Regions from separate parts of the Rossellomorea sp. ABR4_012 genome, predicted to be linked through region 2. Evidence: predicted binding sites of a transcription regulator. Region 2 holds the regulator's gene; the other holds the start of a gene.
What was found. Region 2 encodes LexA, which represses DNA repair genes until DNA is damaged. Its sites were predicted from a motif close to CGAACATATGTTCG; they were not measured.
Positions count from the first base shown of each region.

Region 1: a site for LexA is predicted at 4,674-4,687, ahead of parE (DNA topoisomerase IV subunit B). Genes of this name have one in related genera too.

Region 1 covers NZ_JBSWVK010000006.1:164,480-174,841, reverse strand. The annotation lists gene ACXAFV_RS20640 (purine/pyrimidine permease) at 1-1,212, shown strand, start outside; gene ACXAFV_RS20635 (ABC transporter ATP-binding protein) at 1,349-2,326, shown strand; gene ACXAFV_RS20630 (ABC transporter permease) at 2,323-2,982, shown strand; gene ACXAFV_RS20625 (glycine betaine ABC transporter substrate-binding protein) at 3,006-3,905, shown strand; gene ACXAFV_RS20620 (CoA-binding protein) at 4,059-4,469, shown strand; gene parE (DNA topoisomerase IV subunit B) at 4,787-6,736, shown strand; gene parC (DNA topoisomerase IV subunit A) at 6,740-9,172, shown strand; gene ACXAFV_RS20605 (alanine/glycine:cation symporter family protein) at 9,488-10,362, shown strand, end outside.
Region 2 covers NZ_JBSWVK010000004.1:243,584-253,945, reverse strand. The annotation lists gene spoVK (stage V sporulation protein K) at 1-141, shown strand, start outside; gene ACXAFV_RS17335 (trimeric intracellular cation channel family protein) at 207-815, opposite strand; gene hflX (GTPase HflX) at 1,005-2,273, shown strand; gene ACXAFV_RS17325 (methionine gamma-lyase family protein) at 2,273-3,553, shown strand; gene ACXAFV_RS17320 (MerR family transcriptional regulator) at 3,690-4,106, shown strand; gene glnA (type I glutamate--ammonia ligase) at 4,146-5,480, shown strand; gene lexA (transcriptional repressor LexA) at 5,586-6,206, opposite strand; gene yneA (cell division suppressor protein YneA) at 6,366-6,692, shown strand; gene ACXAFV_RS17300 (YneB family resolvase-like protein) at 6,706-7,368, shown strand; gene ACXAFV_RS17295 (DUF896 domain-containing protein) at 7,449-7,682, shown strand; gene tkt (transketolase) at 8,222-10,225, shown strand.

The sequences.
Region 1 (10,362 bases), on a different contig from region 2:
TTATTTCAGCTGTCTCCATCAGAGACCGCCGGGTTCATACAGCGGACCATATTCGTGTTGGGAGCAGCCAGTCTCATTCAAGCGCTTATCGGACATAAACTGCCAATCAATGAAGGACCTGCAGGCCTGTGGTGGGGTGTATTTGCCATCTATGCTGGATTTTCAGGGACTCTATACAGCAGCCATACAGAAGTATTAACTGTTCTACAAGGCGGCATGATTACCAGTGGAATCATTTTCTTTCTGCTGAGTGCTACGGGTTTGTTAAAAAGATTGACTTCCTTATTTACACCGACCATTACCTTTATTTATTTGATGCTGTTGATTTTGCAGCTGAGCGGTTCATTTGTTAAAGGAATGTTCGGCATCAGCGGTGAAGAAGGGACACTCCAGCCAGTCGTTTTGCTCGGAAGCGTGTTGACGATCCTTATAGCGCTATATTTCTCCAGCCATAAAGTAAAGTGGGTACAACAATATTCCATCATTCTCGCTCTAATTGCAGGATGGCTCATTTTTGCGGGAATAGGACTAGGAGGACTAGAATCCGTTTCAAGCTCATGGTTCGCTTTACCAGAAATATTCGTATTTGGTGCACCTGAATTTGATACAGGTGTCGTCATTACGTCAGTGTTCATCACCTTCCTGCTGACGACCAATATGATTGCATCGATCAGAGTGATGGAGGAAGTGATGAAGACCCAAGGTGAACCTGTGTATGAACGGTATACATCAAGCGGCTTTGCTTCAGGGATCAATCAGCTCTTGGGAGGTGTATTTTCTGCCATCGGTTCTGTTCCGATATCCGGTTCAGCAGGATTTGTGACTGCGACGAAAATGTACCGCCTTCTACCATTCTTAGTAGGAAGTGCAATGATCATCCTCATTAGCCTGGTTCCCAAAGTGATGAATGTATTTGCAAGTTTACCAGCGCCGGTCGGGTATGCCGTCACAACAGTCATTTTCATTAAGATGGTCGGCCTTGCCCTGGGAGAATATCAAAAAGAAACGAACTTGGAGCGTACGCATTTTGTTGCTGGCATTTCTCTGATTGTCGGAGTGGGTGCCATGTTCGTTCCCCCGGCTGCGTTTAAAGATGTTCCTGTGGTAGCAGCTTCCATACTCAATAACGGACTCATTCTCGGTACAGTAACGGGCATATTGGTAGAGCAAACGATCAAGTCAAAAACGGATAAATCCATGAAAGGCGAGTAAACTATTTGTTTACTCGCTTTTTTTCGTATAGCATTAGCAGTGGAAGATTTTTCATCAAAGACTGCCCATATGTTTACCTATTTGGTAATGGGGGTATTCTTAATATGTTTAGATTAGATTTCAGGCAGGTGGTTAAATGATTGATTTCAAAAATGTCAAAAAAGTATACGAGGACGGGACAGAAGCGATTAAAGGAATCGACTTGACGATTCCTGAAGGTAAGCTTGTCGCGTTGATTGGTCCAAGCGGATGTGGTAAAACGACTACGATGAAAATGATTAACAAACTGATCGGGCTGACCAGCGGGACGATTACGATCAATGGCAGGGATATTTCGGAAGAAGATGAAGTTGAATTGAGAAGGAATATTGGATACGTCATTCAACGAATCGGACTCCTTCCTCATATGACGATTGAAGAGAATATTAGTCTGATACCGAAACTAAAAGGATGGAAGAAGGATAAATACGAAAGCAGAGTCGATGAATTGATGAACCTCGTGGGACTGGAACCCGGTATTTACCGAAAAAAATACCCCCTTGAAATGAGTGGAGGACAGCAGCAAAGGGTAGGTGTCATACGCGCACTTGCTGCAGAACCGCCAATTATCTTAATGGATGAACCATTCAGTGCCCTGGACCCCATCAGCAGGGAGCAGCTGCAGGATGAACTGAAGAATATTCAAAATTCAATACATAAAACAATCGTCTTTGTCACTCATGATATAGACGAAGCGTTAAAAATCGCTGATGAAATTGCCGTCATGAGGGACGGAAGAATTGAACAAATCGCAACACCCCAGGAATTGATTTCTTCACCCGCCAATGACTTTGTACGTTCATTTATCGGAGAGCATCGATTGGATGAAGGCAAAAAGGGAGTATTGGTGGGGGATATCCTCGATGAAAATCCGATTTTCCTCGAGTATGAAGAATCTGAATATGAAACGATTCCCCACGACGCGTCACTTTCAGAAGCCGCCGGTATATTTGTTACCAAAGAGCCTCATACACTGATCGTCACCAAAGACGGAAAGCGCATAGGAAGTGTATCCAGAAGTGATATCCTGAAAGCTGTCGCATCAGAACATAGAAGGGAGGATCCGTCACAATGATGCATACCCTTTCGCTATCATTTATTAATACGCTCACGACCCGTTCTGATGATATCATGACCGGACTGGTTGAACATCTTTATCTATCCTTCATCTCGATATTCATTGCGATTGTAATTTCCTTACCTCTTGGAATCTATATATCCAGGAAGAAGCAGATAGCAGAATTCTATATCGGGATAACTGCGGTCTTTCAAACGATACCCAGCCTGGCTTTATTCGGATTTTTGATCCCTCTGCTAGGTACGGGAAGTACAACGGCGATCATTGCGCTGACTGTCTATGCGCTGCTTCCGATTCTCAGGAACACATTTACCGGGATTGCGGGAGTGGATGAAGGTGTCATAGAAGCGGGAAAAGGAATGGGAATGACCAATTCACAGCTCTTATTCAAGATTGAGCTGCCGCTGGCCCTGCCTTTCATCATGGCGGGGATACGCACGGCCACAGTTTTAACGGTCGGTGTTGCCACGCTTGCGACATTCGTGGGAGCAGGGGGACTCGGTGATTTGATTTACCGGGGTCTATCTACTTGGAATAATTCACTTGTCCTTGCCGGGGCAATCCCGGCTGCACTCTTGGCATTATTCTTTGATTTTCTGTTAAGACTTTTGGAAAAGGCAACAACACCTAAAGGGTTGAAAGCCCGAAAATAATCCAAACAAAAAGGAGCATACATATGAAAAAGTTACTTACCCCTTTCATTATCCTGCTGGCAGCCTCGATCATCATTGCAGGCTGCGGCAATAACGGAGGGAAGGATACGATTACGGTATCCGGGAAAATGTGGACAGAACAATTTATCCTGACTCATATCATGGCTGAGTTACTTAAGGAAAAGACAGACCTTGATGTGAAGGTTGAAGAAGGTTTAGGGGAGGTATCGATCCTGACTCCGGCTCTTGAAAAAGGGGATATCGATGTATATGTTGAGTATACAGGTACCGGACTGGAAGCAGTACTTAAAGAACAGGCAGCGGAAGGAGCTTCCGGTGACGAAATACTGGATCAGGTTCGAAAAGGATATGAAGAAAAATTCAATGTAACATGGCTTAAGCCTCTTGGTTTTGAAAATACGTACACTCTTGCGTACACAGAGGATCAGGATTTTGATGCGAAAACATTTTCTGACTTAGTACCTCTTTCAAAGGACCTGAGCTTCGGTGCCCCGCACCAGTTCTATGAACGCGAGGGAGACGGCTACGATGCTTTTTCAATAGAATACGGCTTCGAATTCAAGAAAAAAGAGAGCTATGATCCAAATATTATGTATGAGGCTGTGAAAAATGGCGATGTAGATATCATCCCGGCCTTTACGACCGATGGAAGAATCGAACGATATAATCTAAAGTCAACGAAGGATGATAAAGGCTTCTTCCCGCCATATGATGCAGCACCGATCATCCGTCAGGAAGTACTGAAAGAGCATCCTGAGGTGGAAGATGCATTAAATGAATTAGCAGGTCAGATTTCTGAAAAAGAAATGAGTGAAATGAATGCAAAAGTGGATATCGATAAAAAAGAACCAAAAGATGTAGCACGTGAATTCCTCATTTCAAAAGGATTAATAAAAGAATAAGCAAAGATAGAGTGAATCCTTTTCTCCAGGGTTCACTTTATCTTTCGGAGAGCATATTCATAAAATTTTGAAAAATAAAGGAAATTATGCTATAAAAATAGAATAGGACTTTAGAACGTATACAACAGATATTCAAAAGGACGGTGCATTCTCATGATCGAAAATCCAACCCGTGAAGAAATGGGTCAACTATTGAAAAACTCCAAGCGTATTGCAGTCGTTGGGTTAAGTGACAATCCGGAACGTACATCTCATTCAGTGTCTAAGGCGATGCAGGATCAAGGCTATGAAATTATCCCGGTAAACCCTACCATCGATTCAGCCCTTGGGATAAAAGCGGTTTCTTCATTGGAGGAAATCGAAGGAACCGTAGATATTGTCAATGTTTTCAGGCGTTCGGAATTCCTTCCCGATATTGCAAAAGAATTTGATAAAATAGATGCTAAGGTATTCTGGGCCCAGCTCGGTGTCATGAATGATGAAGCTTACTCTTTCCTCAAAGAACGCGGGTATACAGTGATTATGGATCGGTGTATTAAGGTTGAACATGCTTTAACCAAATAGTTCTCACTAGGTGCAAGCGGCGTCTACCGCTTGTTTTTTTTCGGATAATTGATTTAATCGCTTTCACAGCGGATGATTGAAGCTTTAAAACAGGGGGATACCCCCCTGGAGTCCCGCAGTAATCAGAAAATTAATTTGCGAAAATGAAATAAAACGCTACAATATAGCATAGTGGTTTACTTAAAATGAGGAAAAACAGGTAAACGAACAAATGTTCTTATGTTATAGTAATTGTAGAACATAGAATCCGTATTGAAGTTCAGATACGGGCAGTGAAGTTTGAAAGGGGAATGTTCGTGGCCGACAAGAAACAGTCCATGGCTTATAATGATGATGCAATTCAGGTTTTAGAAGGCTTGGAAGCCGTTCGAAAAAGACCTGGTATGTACATTGGCTCTACTGACTCCAGAGGGCTGCATCATTTAGTATATGAAATTGTAGATAATGCAGTAGATGAAGCACTAGCAGGCTTCGGTAATGAAATCAACGTCACCATACATAAAGATAACAGTATTTCCGTACAGGATAGAGGGCGAGGGATGCCAACAGGGATGCATAAAATGGGGAAACCGACCCCTGAGATCATCCTGACCGTCCTTCATGCCGGCGGGAAGTTCGGTCAGGGCGGCTACAAGACAAGCGGCGGTCTACATGGAGTCGGGGCTTCAGTCGTTAATGCGCTGTCGGAATGGCTCGTCGTTACAATCGAGAGAGACGGCATCAAGTATGAACAGCGCTTTGAAAAAGGCGGAAAACCCGAAACAACTTTAGAAAAAATCGGTAAAACCAAAAAGTCGGGTACGCTTATACATTTTAAACCCGATCCTGAAATTTTCAGTTCAACAACATATAATTACGACACACTATGTGAACGTTTAAGAGAATCCGCCTTCCTTTTGAAAGGCTTGAAAATTGAAATTATAGATGAACGTCATGATCAAAAAGAAGTGTTTCACTATGAAAGCGGCATTCAGGCCTTCGTCCAATACTTAAACGAAGAAAAAGACAGCCTTCACAATGTTGCGTTCTTTGAAGGCGCGAATCATAACATTGAAGTGGAATTTGCGTTTCAGTTCAATGACGGATTTTCTGAAAATATCCTGTCCTTCGTCAACAACGTACGTACAAAAGACGGCGGCACTCATGAAGCAGGTGCCAAGACTGCCATGACAAGGGTGTTCAATGAGTATGCACGTAAAGCAGGAATCCTTAAAGACCGTGATAAGAATCTGGAAGGGACGGATATCAGGGAAGGCCTTGCAGCGATTGTATCTGTCCGCATCCCGGAAGAACTCCTGCAATTCGAAGGACAGACAAAAGGAAAGCTAGGTACAAGTGAAGCCCGCTCAGCGGTGGATTCCGTCGTTTCAGAGCACCTGCTGTATTTTCTGGAAGAGAACCCGGATACAAGCTCGCTCTTGATCAAAAAATCGATCAAAGCGGCTCAAGCGCGTGAAGCTGCACGAAAAGCCCGTGAAGATGCACGTAACGGAAAAAAACGAAAACGTTCTGAAACGGTGCTGTCAGGAAAGCTGACGCCTGCCCAATCGAGAAATCCGCAGCGGAATGAACTGTACCTGGTAGAGGGTGATTCTGCAGGAGGTTCTGCAAAACAAGGGCGTGACCGGAAGTTTCAGGCGATCCTGCCTCTCCGTGGTAAAGTCATCAACACAGAAAAGGCTAAATTACAGGATATTTTCAAAAATGAAGAAATCAATACCATCATCCACGCCATCGGCGGAGGAGTAGGACCTGAATTCAACGTCGAAGACATCAACTACGATAAGATTGTGATCATGACCGATGCCGATACGGATGGGGCACATATCCAGGTATTACTGCTTACCTTCTTCTACCGCTACATGAAACCGCTGGTTGAAGCCGGGAAAATTTACATCGCCCTGCCTCCGCTTTATAAAGTGAGCAAAGGAACAGGAAAGAAAGAAAAAATTGAATATGCTTGGACAGATGAAGAGCTTCAAGGTGCGATGAAAAAAATCGGTAAAGGGTATATGATCCAACGATATAAGGGTCTTGGTGAAATGAATGCAGATCAACTATGGGAAACGACCATGGATCCGGAGACAAGAGCACTGATCAGAGTAAGAATCGATGATGCTGCACGTGCTGAACGCCGTGTCACGACGCTGATGGGCGACAAAGTCGAACCACGCCGTAAATGGATCGAAAGCAACGTAGCATTTGGCTTGGAAGAAGACGGAAGCATCTTGGAAAATGAAAACATCACGGTCGCAGAGGAGGGGTAATACATGACAACAGTAGAAAGATATCAAGATTTGCCTCTTGAAGAGGTACTTGGCGACCGATTCGGACGATACAGTAAATATATTATTCAAGAACGTGCACTACCCGATGCACGTGACGGACTAAAACCCGTTCAGCGACGGATTCTTTATGCCATGTATGTTGACGGTAATACCCAGGAAAAAGGCTTCCGTAAATCAGCGAAAACCGTCGGTAACGTTATCGGTAATTATCACCCTCATGGTGATACTTCCGTATACGATGCCATGGTACGGATGAGTCAAACCTGGAAAGTACGGAACTACCTTGTAGAAATGCATGGTAATAACGGAAGCATAGATGGCGATCCCCCAGCCGCAATGCGTTATACAGAAGCAAGACTTTCTGCCATCTCAATGGAATTATTGCGTGATATCGATAAGAGTACAGTAGAGTTCATTCCAAACTTCGATGATACGTCAAGTGAACCTACCGTACTTCCTTCCAGATTTCCCAACCTGTTAGTGAATGGATCGACGGGAATATCTGCAGGTTATGCAACGGACATCCCGCCTCACCATTTAGGTGAAGTGATTGATGCCACAATCATGCGCATGGAAAAGCCAGCGAGTTCGGTCGATGATTTAATGACTGTCATCAAGGGGCCGGATTTCCCTACCGGAGGAATCATCCAAGGCGTTGACGGCATCAAAAAAGCCTATGAAACCGGGAAAGGAAAAGTCGTTGTCCGTGGAAAAGCTGAAGTTGAAAATATCCGCGGAAGTAAGCAGCAAATCGTCATCACAGAAATTCCATACGAAGTGAACAAGGCGAATCTCGTGAAAAAGATGGATGAATTCAGAGTGGACCGCAAAGTAGAAGGCATCGCAGAGGTCCGGGATGAGACAGACCGTGAAGGATTGCGCATTGTTATCGAACTGAAAAAAGATGCAGATGCAAACGGCGTGCTGAATTACTTATACAAGAATAGCGATCTTCAGATTTCATATAACTTTAATATGGTGGCCATACATAATAGACGTCCTAAGCTCATGGGTCTGAAAGGCTTGCTGGACGCCTATATCGAACACCAAAAAGAAGTGGTCACGAATCGTACCAAGCATGATTTAAAGAAAGCAAGCGACCGTCAGCACATCGTTGAAGGTTTAATGAAAGCATTATCCATCCTTGACGAAGTGATTGCTACGATCCGTGCATCGAAAGATAAAAAAGATGCGAAGAATAACCTGATTGATCAGTATCAATTCACTGAAGCTCAATCCGAAGCAATCGTCAGCCTTCAATTATACCGTCTGACGAACACAGACATCACTGCACTGCGTAATGAAGCAGAAGAACTTCAGAAACTGATTGCGGAATTAACCGCGATCCTCGAAAGTGAGAGTAAGTTATATAGTGTCATCAAGAAAGAATTAAAAGCGATCAAGAAGCAATTTGCAGATGCAAGAAGAACACAAATTGAAGATAAAATTGAAGAAATCAAGATCAACCTTGAAGTATTGATTGCAAGTGAGGACGTTATGGTGACAGTCACCCGTGACGGGTACATTAAACGCACGAGTCTTCGTTCATACGGAGCATCAAATGGGCAGGATCTTGCTATGAAAGAAACGGACAGGCTGCTTGCTCAGTATGAAATGAATACCACTGATGTACTCCTGGTGTTCACCAATAAAGGCAACTACATATACTGCCCGGTCCATGAGCTGCCTGACATCCGCTGGAAGGACCTCGGCCAGCATGTAGGTAACATCGTTCCGATCGATCGCGATGAACAGGTATTAAAGGCGATGCCTATTAAAGAGTTCAAAGAGGACCAATACCTTCTGTTCATTACGAGGAACGGTATGACGAAGAAATCTGAGCTTTCTCAATATAAAGCTCAACGATATTCGCGGCCTCTTGTCGCCATCAACCTTAAGGGTGATGATTCATTAGTTGACGTTCATCTGACGGATGGAAAACAGGATCTGTTCCTGGCCACTAACCTAAGCTACGGTTTATGGTTTGCAGAAGAAGATGTAAGTATCGTCGGCCCGAGGGCTGCAGGTGTAAAAGGAATCAATCTGAAAGAAGACGACTTTGTCGTTTCAGGTAGTGTCATCACTGACCCTCTTAAAGAGTATGTATTCCTGGTCACTCATCGCGGAGCAGTGAAAAAGATGAAGCTCTCAGAGTTCGAAAAGACAACCCGTGCCAAACGAGGTGTCATCATGCTCCGGGAATTGAAATCGAATCCCCATCGAGTAGTTCGAATCGAAGTTGTCAAAGATACAGATACGGTTGAACTAATTACGAAAAAAGGCAAGTGTGAAAATGTAAAAATAACGGATCTTCGGGCAAATGATCGATACTCCAATGGATCATTCGTCATTGATGAAGCTGAAAGCGGTCCGGTTGTAGATACTTGGGTGAAACCAGACGAAAATAATGAATAAACAAAAAAACGGCTAAGGATTCCTTAGTCGTTTTTTTGTGGTTTGATTTACTGAATGGATATAAACGCCGAATTGCTGTACAGATACAACACGTGTAGGTATGGGTGATGCTGTGCAAAACGCTGTAGATATCGCAACTTATCACACAAAGAAACTGAAAGAGCTATCATAAAAACATAAAATATTTTTGCAACAGTATATAAATAACATTGATTGAAAAACTTTTATTTGATAGATTAAGGAAGTGTCACTAAGGGTATACATACATAGGTTCGCACATTTTACATTATATTACATCAGGGAGGGAATACATGTATGGAATTATTCAATACCATACTCGGTACGTTAAATGAGTTTATGTGGTCCTATATTCTCATTGCAGCTCTTGTAGGACTGGGACTTTATTTCTCACTGCGTTCAAAGTTTGTTCAGTTTCGCTACATTGCTGAAATGGGTCGGCTGCTGACAGATAAAACAACGATCTCAGCAGAAGGAAAAAGAGGTATCTCTTCTTTCCAGGCCTTCACAATCAGTACAGCATCCCGTGTGGGTACGGGTAATCTGGCAGGTGTAGCCACAGCCATTGCAGGGGGTGGACCCGGAGCGGTATTCTGGATGTGGTTGATTGCACTGCTCGGAGGGGCTACCAGCTTCATTGAGAGTACGCTGGCTCAGATTTATAAAGTGAAAGATGGAAAAGATGGATTCCGAGGCGGTCCAGCATATTATATGGAAAAAGGGCTGAACGCCCGCTGGATGGGGATTCTTTTTGCTGTCATTATCACTTTCTGTTTTGGATTAGTGTTTAATTCAGTACAATCCAATACCATTTCGCTGGCAATGGAGGGTGCATATTCCTTTGACCGTTTAACCACTGGGATTATTCTATCCGTATTGACAGCTGTCGTTATCTTTGGGGGGATCAAGCGGATCGCTCACGTGACCCAGATACTGGTCCCTGTAATGGCCATACTTTATATTATTCTTGCACTATATATTTTAATCACCAATATCACACTGCTTCCCGATATGTTCGTCATTATCTTTGAAAGTGCATTCGGCTTCAGGGAAGTTGTGAGCGGTGGAGTTGGAGCAGCGATCATGATGGGGATCAAGCGAGGGCTGTTCTCCAATGAAGCCGGTATGGGTAGTGCTCCGAATGCCGCTGCAACTGCCGGGGTCACACACCC
Region 2 (10,362 bases):
GGGAGGTACGTTAGAAACATACTGGAAAAATCGATACGGGCCCAAGCGATGAGACTTCTCTTGGAGAATTGTTACAGTAGAAATGACTTAATCACGATCAGGAGCAATGATTTAATATTTACAAAGGGTACTGCTGATTGATAATGACAAATTTTTTTTGAAATATAAAAAAAGCATTCTTTCGCAGAATGCTTTTTTATATTTGATCAACCATGTGCCCGTAGACTTCTATTGGGTAAGCGCCATTTATACAAGTAAGATAGGACACGTAACGATGTCGTCAGAATGAATAAAGTATATAATTCAAATGATGAACTTGTTATCCCGAGTCCAACAGCAGCTCCGCACATGACTGCCCAGACAGCATATATTTCAGAGCGTAGAACAAGGGGCTTTCTTCCTGCTAGAAGATCACGGATGATCCCTCCGCCGCTTCCGGTCAGAACGGCAGCCACGATGACTGCTGAAAGGGGGTGGCTCATTTCAGACGCATATAAAGCTCCCTGTATCGCAAAGGCTGAAAGACCTACAGCATCAAAGAAATTCCCCCAACGCCTCCAATGTTTTAACAGGTTATTAGGAAATATAAAAACAGCAGTAATGGCCAGAAGGGCAATTTGAAACAACATTCCCTGTTCCCATAGAGCAGAGACCGGAACACCGATGAGTAAATTCCTGATGGCCCCTCCTCCAAAGGCGGTGACAATCCCCAATATATAAACGCCAAGAATGTCATATTCTTCTTCCATAGCGATGATGGCACCAGATACAGCAAATGCAATGGTTCCGATGATACTCAATACTTCCCAGGTCATACCCATGCCTCCTAACCTTATCCGTAATCTATGTAGATAAATTACTAATCTCTTCTATTCAAACATACTGATTTTATCACGAAAAAATTCATTTGCAACCATTTTTCATGACTTTAAACATAGAGTTTGTGAATTACTTTTGATAAGATGGGATTTATACAACGATACCAATTGAGAGAAGGGTGCTTATTGAAAAAAGATGTGAAGGAAAAAACCCTGTTAGTGGGTTGTCAGTTGGAAGAAGATGACCTCCGCTTTCAATATAGCATGAAAGAGCTTGAAGAATTGACTGAGACGGCTCAGGGTGAAGTGCTGGCGGTATTATCTCAAAAGAGGGACAGGATTCATCCGAGTACATATATAGGAAAAGGAAAGGTAGAAGAACTTGCTGCGCTGGAAGAACAATTTGAACCTGATATCATCATTTTCAACGATGAGCTTTCCCCCAGCCAGATACGTAATCTATCCAAAGAGCTGGATGCAAGGGTCATCGACCGGACTCAGCTTATTTTGGATATTTTCGCTCAGCGGGCCAGGTCCCGTGAAGGGAAGCTGCAGGTAGAATTAGCACAGCTTCAGTATTTGCTTCCCCGCTTAATCGGACAAGGTACATCCTTATCGAGGCTGGGTGGGGGCATCGGTACTAGAGGCCCCGGTGAAACAAAGCTCGAAAGCGATAGAAGACATATTCATCGCAGAATCGATGATATCAAAAAACAGCTTCAAACAATTGTTGAACATAGGGAGAGATATCGTGAACGAAGAAAGAAAAATAAAGCCTTTCAGACAGCCCTCGTCGGTTATACGAACGCAGGTAAGTCCACCTTATTCAATCGGCTTTCAATAGCTGATTCCTATGAAGAAAACCAGCTCTTTGCCACATTGGATCCGATGACAAGGAAAATGGTTTTACCCAGCGGTTATTATACCTTACTGACGGATACCGTAGGATTCATTCAAGATCTGCCAACCTCTTTGATAGCAGCCTTTCGCTCCACACTTGAAGAAGTGAAAGAAGCGGATCTCCTTTTACATGTAGTGGATAGTTCGAATCCGGATTATCACCAGCATGAAGAAACCGTTCAAACACTGCTAAAAGACCTGGGAATGGAAGGGTTGCCTATGCTGACGGTTTACAATAAGCGGGATATTAGTCATCCTGAGTTTGTGCCGATGAGTGGTGCAGATCAGATAATAGTCAGTGCCATAGACAGTGAAGATCGCAAAAAGCTTTTGTTAAAGATCGAAGAGATGGTTAAGAATCAAATGGCTCCATATCATGTATTGATTCCTGCAAGTGAAGGGAAGATCCTCTCTCAGCTTAAGAATGAAACCATCTTAAAAAAACTCGAATTCCTGGAGGAATCTCAATCTTACGAAATAATCGGGTATCATCTTGAAGATCATCAAATAAGAGGAAGCATCAAGAAATTTCAAAAGCAGAAGGGAAGCAAGTGATGTTTGAACAATTAGTGCATGGACAGGTTTTAAAACCTCTAGTAAATAAAGTGGAAAATTCAATTCACTCAATCCATAAAGAAATTGATGAACGTGCTGAGAAGAATCAGTTTAAAGTGCTCAGTTCGTTTCAGAAGCATAAAGTAAGTGACTCTCACTTCATCCCGTCTACCGGTTATGGGTACGACGATATAGGCCGGGACACGCTTGAAAGTATTTACGCAGATGTATTCGGCGGTGAAGCCGGATTGGTTAGACCGCAGATCATTTCAGGGACGCATGCCATTTCCATTGCATTATTTGGTGTGTTAAGACCCGGTGATGAATTAGTGTATATAACTGGTAAACCTTATGATACCCTTGAAGAAATAGTAGGAATAAGAGGGGAAGGAACCGGATCGCTGAAAGATTTCGGCATTTCGTATGCATGTGTGGATCTTGATGGGTCCGGAAAAGTGGACTTTGCAAGAGTTCAGGAAACGATCTCCACAAAGACTAAAATGATAGGGATTCAACGTTCGAAAGGATATGCCAACCGTCCTTCTTTTACAATCGAAGAAATTAAAGAAATGATTCGCTTTGTCAAAGAGATCGATCCCAAGATTGTTGTCTTTGTAGATAATTGTTACGGTGAATTTGTGGAGGAACTTGAGCCGTGTCATGTCGGGGCGGATCTCATGGCCGGATCGTTAATTAAAAATCCGGGTGGAGGCCTTGCAAAGACAGGCGGTTATATTGTAGGGAAAGAGGATTTGGTGGAAGCCTGCTCATACAGAATGACGTCTCCGGGCATCGGAGCAGAAGCAGGGGCTTCCCTCTATAGCCTGCAGGAGATGTACCAAGGATTTTTCCTTGCACCGCATGTTGTCGCACAGTCCTTGAAAGGAGCTGTCTTTACTTCTGCCATGCTGACAGAGTTAGGGATGAATACAAATCCCGCTCCCGTGGACAAACGTACAGACCTCATACAATCTGTTCAATTTGACGACAAGGATAAGATGGTCGCTTTCTGCCAGGCGATTCAATTTGCATCTCCAATCAATTCGCATTTTACGCCTTATCCGAATTATATGCCCGGATATGAAGATGATGTCATCATGGCTGCGGGTACTTTCATCCAGGGATCAAGTATAGAATTATCAGCAGACGGACCGATCAGACCTCCATATACCGCATATGTACAAGGGGGATTGACGTATGCACATGTGAAAATAGCTGTGTGTACGGCCATAGATAATTTAATCGAAAAAGGTTTAATAACCATTTATACCGGATATTAAAACAGTAATTGGATAGTCTAAAATCGACTATCCTTTTCATTTGAGTTTTCGTGTAAGAATTTCTAACATTTCATTGACAGAACTTCTGACATTACATATAATGAAAACATGAAGGAAAAGAAAAGGAGGAATCGAGATGAGTGGAAGTGAAATTCGTCGAACGATGGCACTATTCCCTATAAGTATTGTCATGCAGCTCACGGACTTAACAGCTCGTCAGATTCGATACTATGAAGAACATGAGTTGATTACTCCTGCAAGAACAGAGGGAAATCGTAGACTCTTTTCCTTGAATGACATTGATAAACTATTAGAAGTTAAGGATTTGTTAGATCAAGGGGTGAATATGGCGGGTATAAAGAAGATATTCTCGGTGTCTGCCATGGACGAAAAGAAAGTAGTATCTGAAACAAGTAATGAGGAGGAAGAAAAAGCACGACAGGATCTTTCCGACAAACAGCTGAGAAAATTACTCCGAAATGAATTGATGCATTCCGGAAAGTTTAATCGGGCTTCCTTACGCCAGGGAGATATGTCACGCTTTTTTCATTAATAAATAACCTTTAATTAAATCTGAGGAGGAATTACGTAAATGGCAAAGTATACTCGTGAAGATGTGATTAGATTAGCGAATGAAGAGGGTGTTAAGTTCATTCGTCTGCAATTCACTGACATTCTAGGGACGATTAAGAATGTAGAGATCCCATTCAGTCAGTTAGAAAAAGCATTAGATAATAAAATGATGTTTGATGGATCTTCAATCGAAGGATTCGTGCGTATTGAAGAGTCGGATATGTATCTTTTCCCGGATCTTGACACATGGCTTGTATTCCCGTGGACAGCGGAAAAAGGAAAAGTTGCACGCTTAATCTGTGATATCTATAATCCGGATGGGACTCCTTTTGAAGGTGATCCGCGTAACAACCTTAAACGAGTGCTAAAAGAAATGGAAGAGCTTGGATTTTCTGATTTCAATCTAGGGCCTGAACCGGAATTCTTCCTCTTCAAATTAGATGTAAATGGTGAACCTACTCTTGAATTGAATGATAATGGCGGTTATTTTGACCTTGCACCTACAGACTTAGGCGAAAATTGCCGTCGTGATATCGCCCTTGAATTAGAAGAAATGGGCTTTGAAATCGAAGCATCACACCATGAGGTTGCTCCTGGTCAGCATGAAATCGACTTTAAATATGCAAGTGCACTAAAAGCTTGTGACGATATTCAAACGTTTAAACTTGTTGTAAAAACAATTGCACGTAAGCACGGGCTTCATGCAACATTCATGCCGAAACCATTATTCGGAGTGAATGGTTCAGGGATGCATTGTAACATGTCACTATTCAAAGATGGTAAAAATGCTTTCTTCGATGAAAAAGGAGACTTGCAATTAAGTGACACTGCACGCCAGTTCCTTGCAGGAACAATTAAGCATGCAACTGCATTCACTGCAATCACCAACCCTACAGTCAACTCGTATAAACGTCTGGTTCCTGGTTATGAGGCTCCATGTTATGTTGCGTGGTCAGCTCAAAACCGAAGCCCATTAATCCGTATTCCTGCTTCCCGTGGTATCAGTACACGTGTAGAAGTAAGAAGTGTGGACCCAGCAGCTAACCCTTACCTGGCTATGTCTGTCCTTCTTGCAGCAGGTCTCGACGGCATCAAAAACAATCTTGATGCGCCTAAACCAATCGACCGAAACATCTATGTAATGGATAAAAAGGAACGTGAAGAAGCAGGTATCGTTGATTTACCAGCAACTTTATACGCTGCCTTAGAAGAACTGAAAAAAGATGAGGTTATTGTTAAATCTCTTGGAGGCCATATCTTTGAACACTTCGTGGAAGCGAAGGAAATCGAATGGGATATGTTCCGTACACAAGTGCATCCTTGGGAGAGAGAGCAGTATATCCAAATGTACTAAAAATCATGATTTAGAATCGACAAAAAAGCCAGCGCTGATTAGAGCGCTGGCTTTTTATGCGTGTTGGCCAAACAAAAAAACGCTATTTAATAGCGTTTTTTTGAATTAATGGACTTGTCGATAGACACCAATGACTTTTCCTAAAATAGATACATTTCGTAAAATAATCGGACTCATCGTTGAGTTCTCAGGCTGTAGTCTTACGAAATCTTTCTCTTTGAAAAAACGTTTGACTGTTGCTTCGTCCTCTTCTGTCATTGCGACTACGATATCCCCGTTGTTAGCAGTCTGCTGTTGTCTTACGATGACGAAGTCCCCATCTAGAATACCGGCTTCGATCATACTGTCCCCCATGATTTCAAGCATGAAGACCTGTTCATCTGAAGGAGCGAGACGCTCAGGCAGCGGAAAGAATTCCTCGACATTTTCAACAGCCGTAATAGGCTGACCTGCCGTTACTTTACCAATTAACGGTACATTTACAACTTTTTGACGAGGGATCGTGTCTTCTTCTAAATCGAGGATCTCAATTGCCCTTGGCTTGGTTGGATCCCGGCGGATAAGTCCTTTGCTTTCGAGTCTTGCCAGATGGCCGTGGACCGTGGAACTGGAAGCCAATCCCACAGCTTCACCAATTTCCCGGACTGAAGGCGGATAACCCTTTTCTTTCACAGATACTTTAATGTATTGAAGTATGTCTTGCTGTCGTTTAGACAATTTAGTCATGTTCACGCACCTCTATTATCGATCTTATGTTCCCATTATAGCATGTCTTTCCAATTGATACAAACATAAGTTCGAATTTTTGGTTGACACCAAACGAATGTTCGTATTACAATCAAATTACAAAAAACAGAACAAATATTCGCATGGGGGTAATTTTGTATGTTAACACAAATCTGGAACCGTTTCTCTTACATAATCATTCTTTTTGTATTATCTTTTTTATCAGCAGGCTATTTATTTTTAACCGCAGGGAGCGAGCCTTCCTATGAAACTGTTACTGTAAGTAAGGGTGATACTCTCTGGACGATTGCAGAAAAGTTTGAAGGAGAATATTCCATGACTAGAGAAGAGTTTATAAAATGGGTGGGAAAAGAAAATAATCTTATTTCTTTCTCAATTGAACCGGGAATGTCCCTGGTTTTGCCTGTAGAAACTTCCACTTATTCTACCCACTCCGATATACAGCTTGCCATGAATAACGAATAGAGGGTGAGATTCTATGAATGCTGCGATATACTGCAGGGTAAGTACAAAGAAAGACACACAGGAAACTTCCCTGGAAAGACAGGAAGCAGAATTGGTGAAGCTTGCAGAGGAACACCAATTTGACGTTCGAGCGATTATTAAGGATCAGGCAAGCGGTTTTGAACTAGACCGTCCAGGTGTTCTGACCTTATTGGATTTAATAAAGGATGGGTCCATTGATACAGTGCTGATTCAAGATGAAACGAGAATAGGAAGAGGGAATGCAAAGATTGCCTTAATCCATTGCATTTTGAAGGAAAATGTAAAAATTATTAGTCAGACCCATAGTGGGGAACTGCATTTATCTGAATCAGATTCAATGGTCATCAATATTGTCAGTATGGTAGAAGAGTACCAAAGAAAGCTCCATAATTTAAAGATTAAACGAGGAATGAAAAGAGCGGTTGAAAATGGTTTCCGTCCTCACAAAAACTTAAAAAACAAAGGGAATTTGGAAGGCAGAGAGCGGATTGAAGTGCCGGTTGAAGAAATTGTACGACTGAGAAGGAATGAGCTGACGTTTGCCGAAATCGCTGCTACGTTGAGAGGGTTTGGGTATAACATATCAAAAGCGACAGTGCATAGAAGATTTAAAGAGTATACTGAAGCCCAGCAAGAAACAAGACCCTTGTCATAAAGGCTATTATCTAGTAACATATCGTTATATTTCAAAGAGCTGCAGGTAAATGGATAATAGCTGTAAAGGAGTTTTCATAAATGCTTTCAAAGAAAAAGATGAATAGAATAAATGAACTGGCCAAGAAGTCAAAAGCAAGTGGTTTAACCGAAAATGAAGCAAAGGAACAAACTAAGTTAAGAAAAGAATACCTGGAGACATTTCGTCAATCAATGAAAGGTACGATTGAAAACACACGCATATTCGACTCAGAGGGCAACGAAGTGACCCCTAAGAAAGTCAAAGAAATACAAAACAAACGAAAAATGCATTAAATTGCAAGTCATCATGGGTGGTCATTCCATGATGACTTTTTTGATTGGATTTTTTTAAAAGTATTTTTTGATTAGGAAACATTCCAGCGGTTGATTGGAGTGCAAGACGAAGACTCCTATCAGAAAAGCGGAAGAGCTTTGATCAGAGGCGGGTGGCATAAGCCAAGTCAGTCATGAAGGCGCTCTTTGCCTTCTTGGTCGATTGCCTTATGACATGTGCCTCTAAGCCCTGTAGCTGGACAGTTGAAAGCCCATAAAGTCTCTTCAGCCAGGCTCACCGGCCGCCCGCGGAAAGCGAAGTCTTACACGGAAATCAAAAGCGGCGTAAAGTGGTGTATTTTAAGTCAATAAGCTTTATTTAATGGGGGTATTTGCCAAAGTAAATCAACATAGGAAAGGTTTGCTCTATTAAATGAACTTTAGAAGGGGTTTTTATTTCTCAACATAACAAAGTCATGTTATCATTCAAGTTAGTTGTATAAACTACCAAAGAAGATTAATATTAATAAGGAAGTATGAAAAGGAAGGATGTCTGACTTATGTTTGATAATACAGATCAATTAGCAATTAATACAATGCGAACATTATCTATCGATGCAATTGAAAAAGCAGGTTCAGGGCACCCGGGTATGCCTATGGGTGCAGCACCTATGGCGTATGCCTTATGGACACGCTTCATGAACCACAACCCTAAAAATCCTGAGTGGTTTAACAGAGACCGTTTTGTTTTATCTGCCGGACATGGTTCCATGCTCCTGTACAGCCTTCTCCATTTATCTGGTTATGATGTATCAATGGATGACCTTAAAGAGTTCCGCCAATGGGGAAGCAGAACGCCTGGACACCCTGAGTATGGTCACACACCAGGTGTAGAAGCCACTACTGGACCTCTTGGCCAAGGGATTGCGATGGCTGTGGGAATGGCGCTTGCAGAAAGGCATTTGGCTGCAACCTACAATAAAGATAATTACAATCTCGTTGACCATTATACATACTCGATTTGCGGTGATGGAGATTTAATGGAAGGTGTCTCTTCTGAGGCAGCATCTTTAGCCGCTCATCTAAAACTTGGACGCTTGGTTGTTCTTTATGATTCAAATGATATTTCTTTGGATGGAGATTTGGATAAATCTTTCTCTGAAAGTGTTAAAGGCCGATTTGAGTCATATGGCTGGCAATATATCAGGGTGGAAGACGGTAATGATCTTGAGGAAATTTCAAAAGCGATTGAAGAGGCTCAATCTGACACTTCCCGCCCGACGATGATTGAAGTTAAGACTGTTATCGGATACGGTGCACCAAATAAGTCAGGTAAGTCCGATGTTCATGGTGCCCCGCTTGGCGAAGAAGAAATGAAGCTTACTAAAGAAGCTTACAAATGGACATTCGAACAAGATTTCCATGTGCCGGTTGAGGTATACAGCCGTTTTGAAGAAAAGATTCAACACACCGGTTCTCAAAAAGAAGAGGAGTGGGCGAATCTGTTCGTCAAATACAAAGAAGAATATCCTGAGTTGGCTGTCCAGTTAGAAGCTGCAATTAAAGGGGAGCTTCCTGAAGGATGGGACAGCGAGATTCCTGTGTATGAAGAAGGTTCATCATTGGCAAGCCGTGCTTCTTCTGGAGAGGTGTTAAATGCCATTGCCAAAAAACTTCCGTCGTTCATCGGGGGATCTGCCGATTTAGCAGGTTCTAACAAAACAATGATCAAGGGAGAGGCAGACTTCACTCCTGAATCATATGAAGGGAAAAACATTTGGTTTGGTGTCCGCGAATTCGGAATGGGTGCAGCCATGAATGGAATGGCTTTACATGGCGGCCTGAAAGTCTTTGGCGGAACATTCTTTGTATTCAGTGACTATCTAAGACCGGCAATTCGCCTGGCTGCCCTTATGGGTCTTCCTGTAACATATGTGTTCACGCATGACAGTATTGCTGTAGGGGAAGATGGTCCAACACATGAACCGGTTGAACAACTTGCTTCCCTTCGCGCGATGCCTAACCTGTGTGTAATCAGACCAGCTGACGGAAATGAAGTAGCTGCGGCATGGAAGCTTTCTATGGAATGTACAGATCAGCCGACATTGCTTGTGTTATCCCGTCAAAATCTTCCTACATTAAAGGGAACTGCAGATAAAGCATATAATGGAGTAGAAAAAGGTGCATATGTGGTTTCACCAGCAGGTAAGGAACAGCCGGATGCATTATTGCTTGCTACAGGTTCAGAAGTAAGCCTGGCAGTAGAGGCACAAAATGCGTTGGAGAAAGATGGCATCAGTGTTTCTGTTGTAAGTATGCCTTCTTGGGACCGATTTGAAAAGCAGTCCAAGGAATATAAAGATTCCATCCTGCCTAAGAGTGTAACAAAACGACTTGCCATTGAAATGGGATCACCACTTGGATGGGACCGTTATGTTGGCATAGAAGGTGACATTCTTGCCATCAATGGTTATGGCGCTTCTGCACCAGGAGAAAGAGTACTTGAAGAATACGGTTTTACAGCAGATAATGTTGTATCAAGAATCAAAGCATTACTTCAATAAGTTTTGATCAACGTTTGGGCTAACTCCTTAGGAATACTTCTAAAGGGAGTTAGCCTTTTTGATTGATCTTAAAAATGCGGCGATGGCGATGTTATATAGATTATAAACGGACTTCCTCCTTCAATATCCCATGCAAA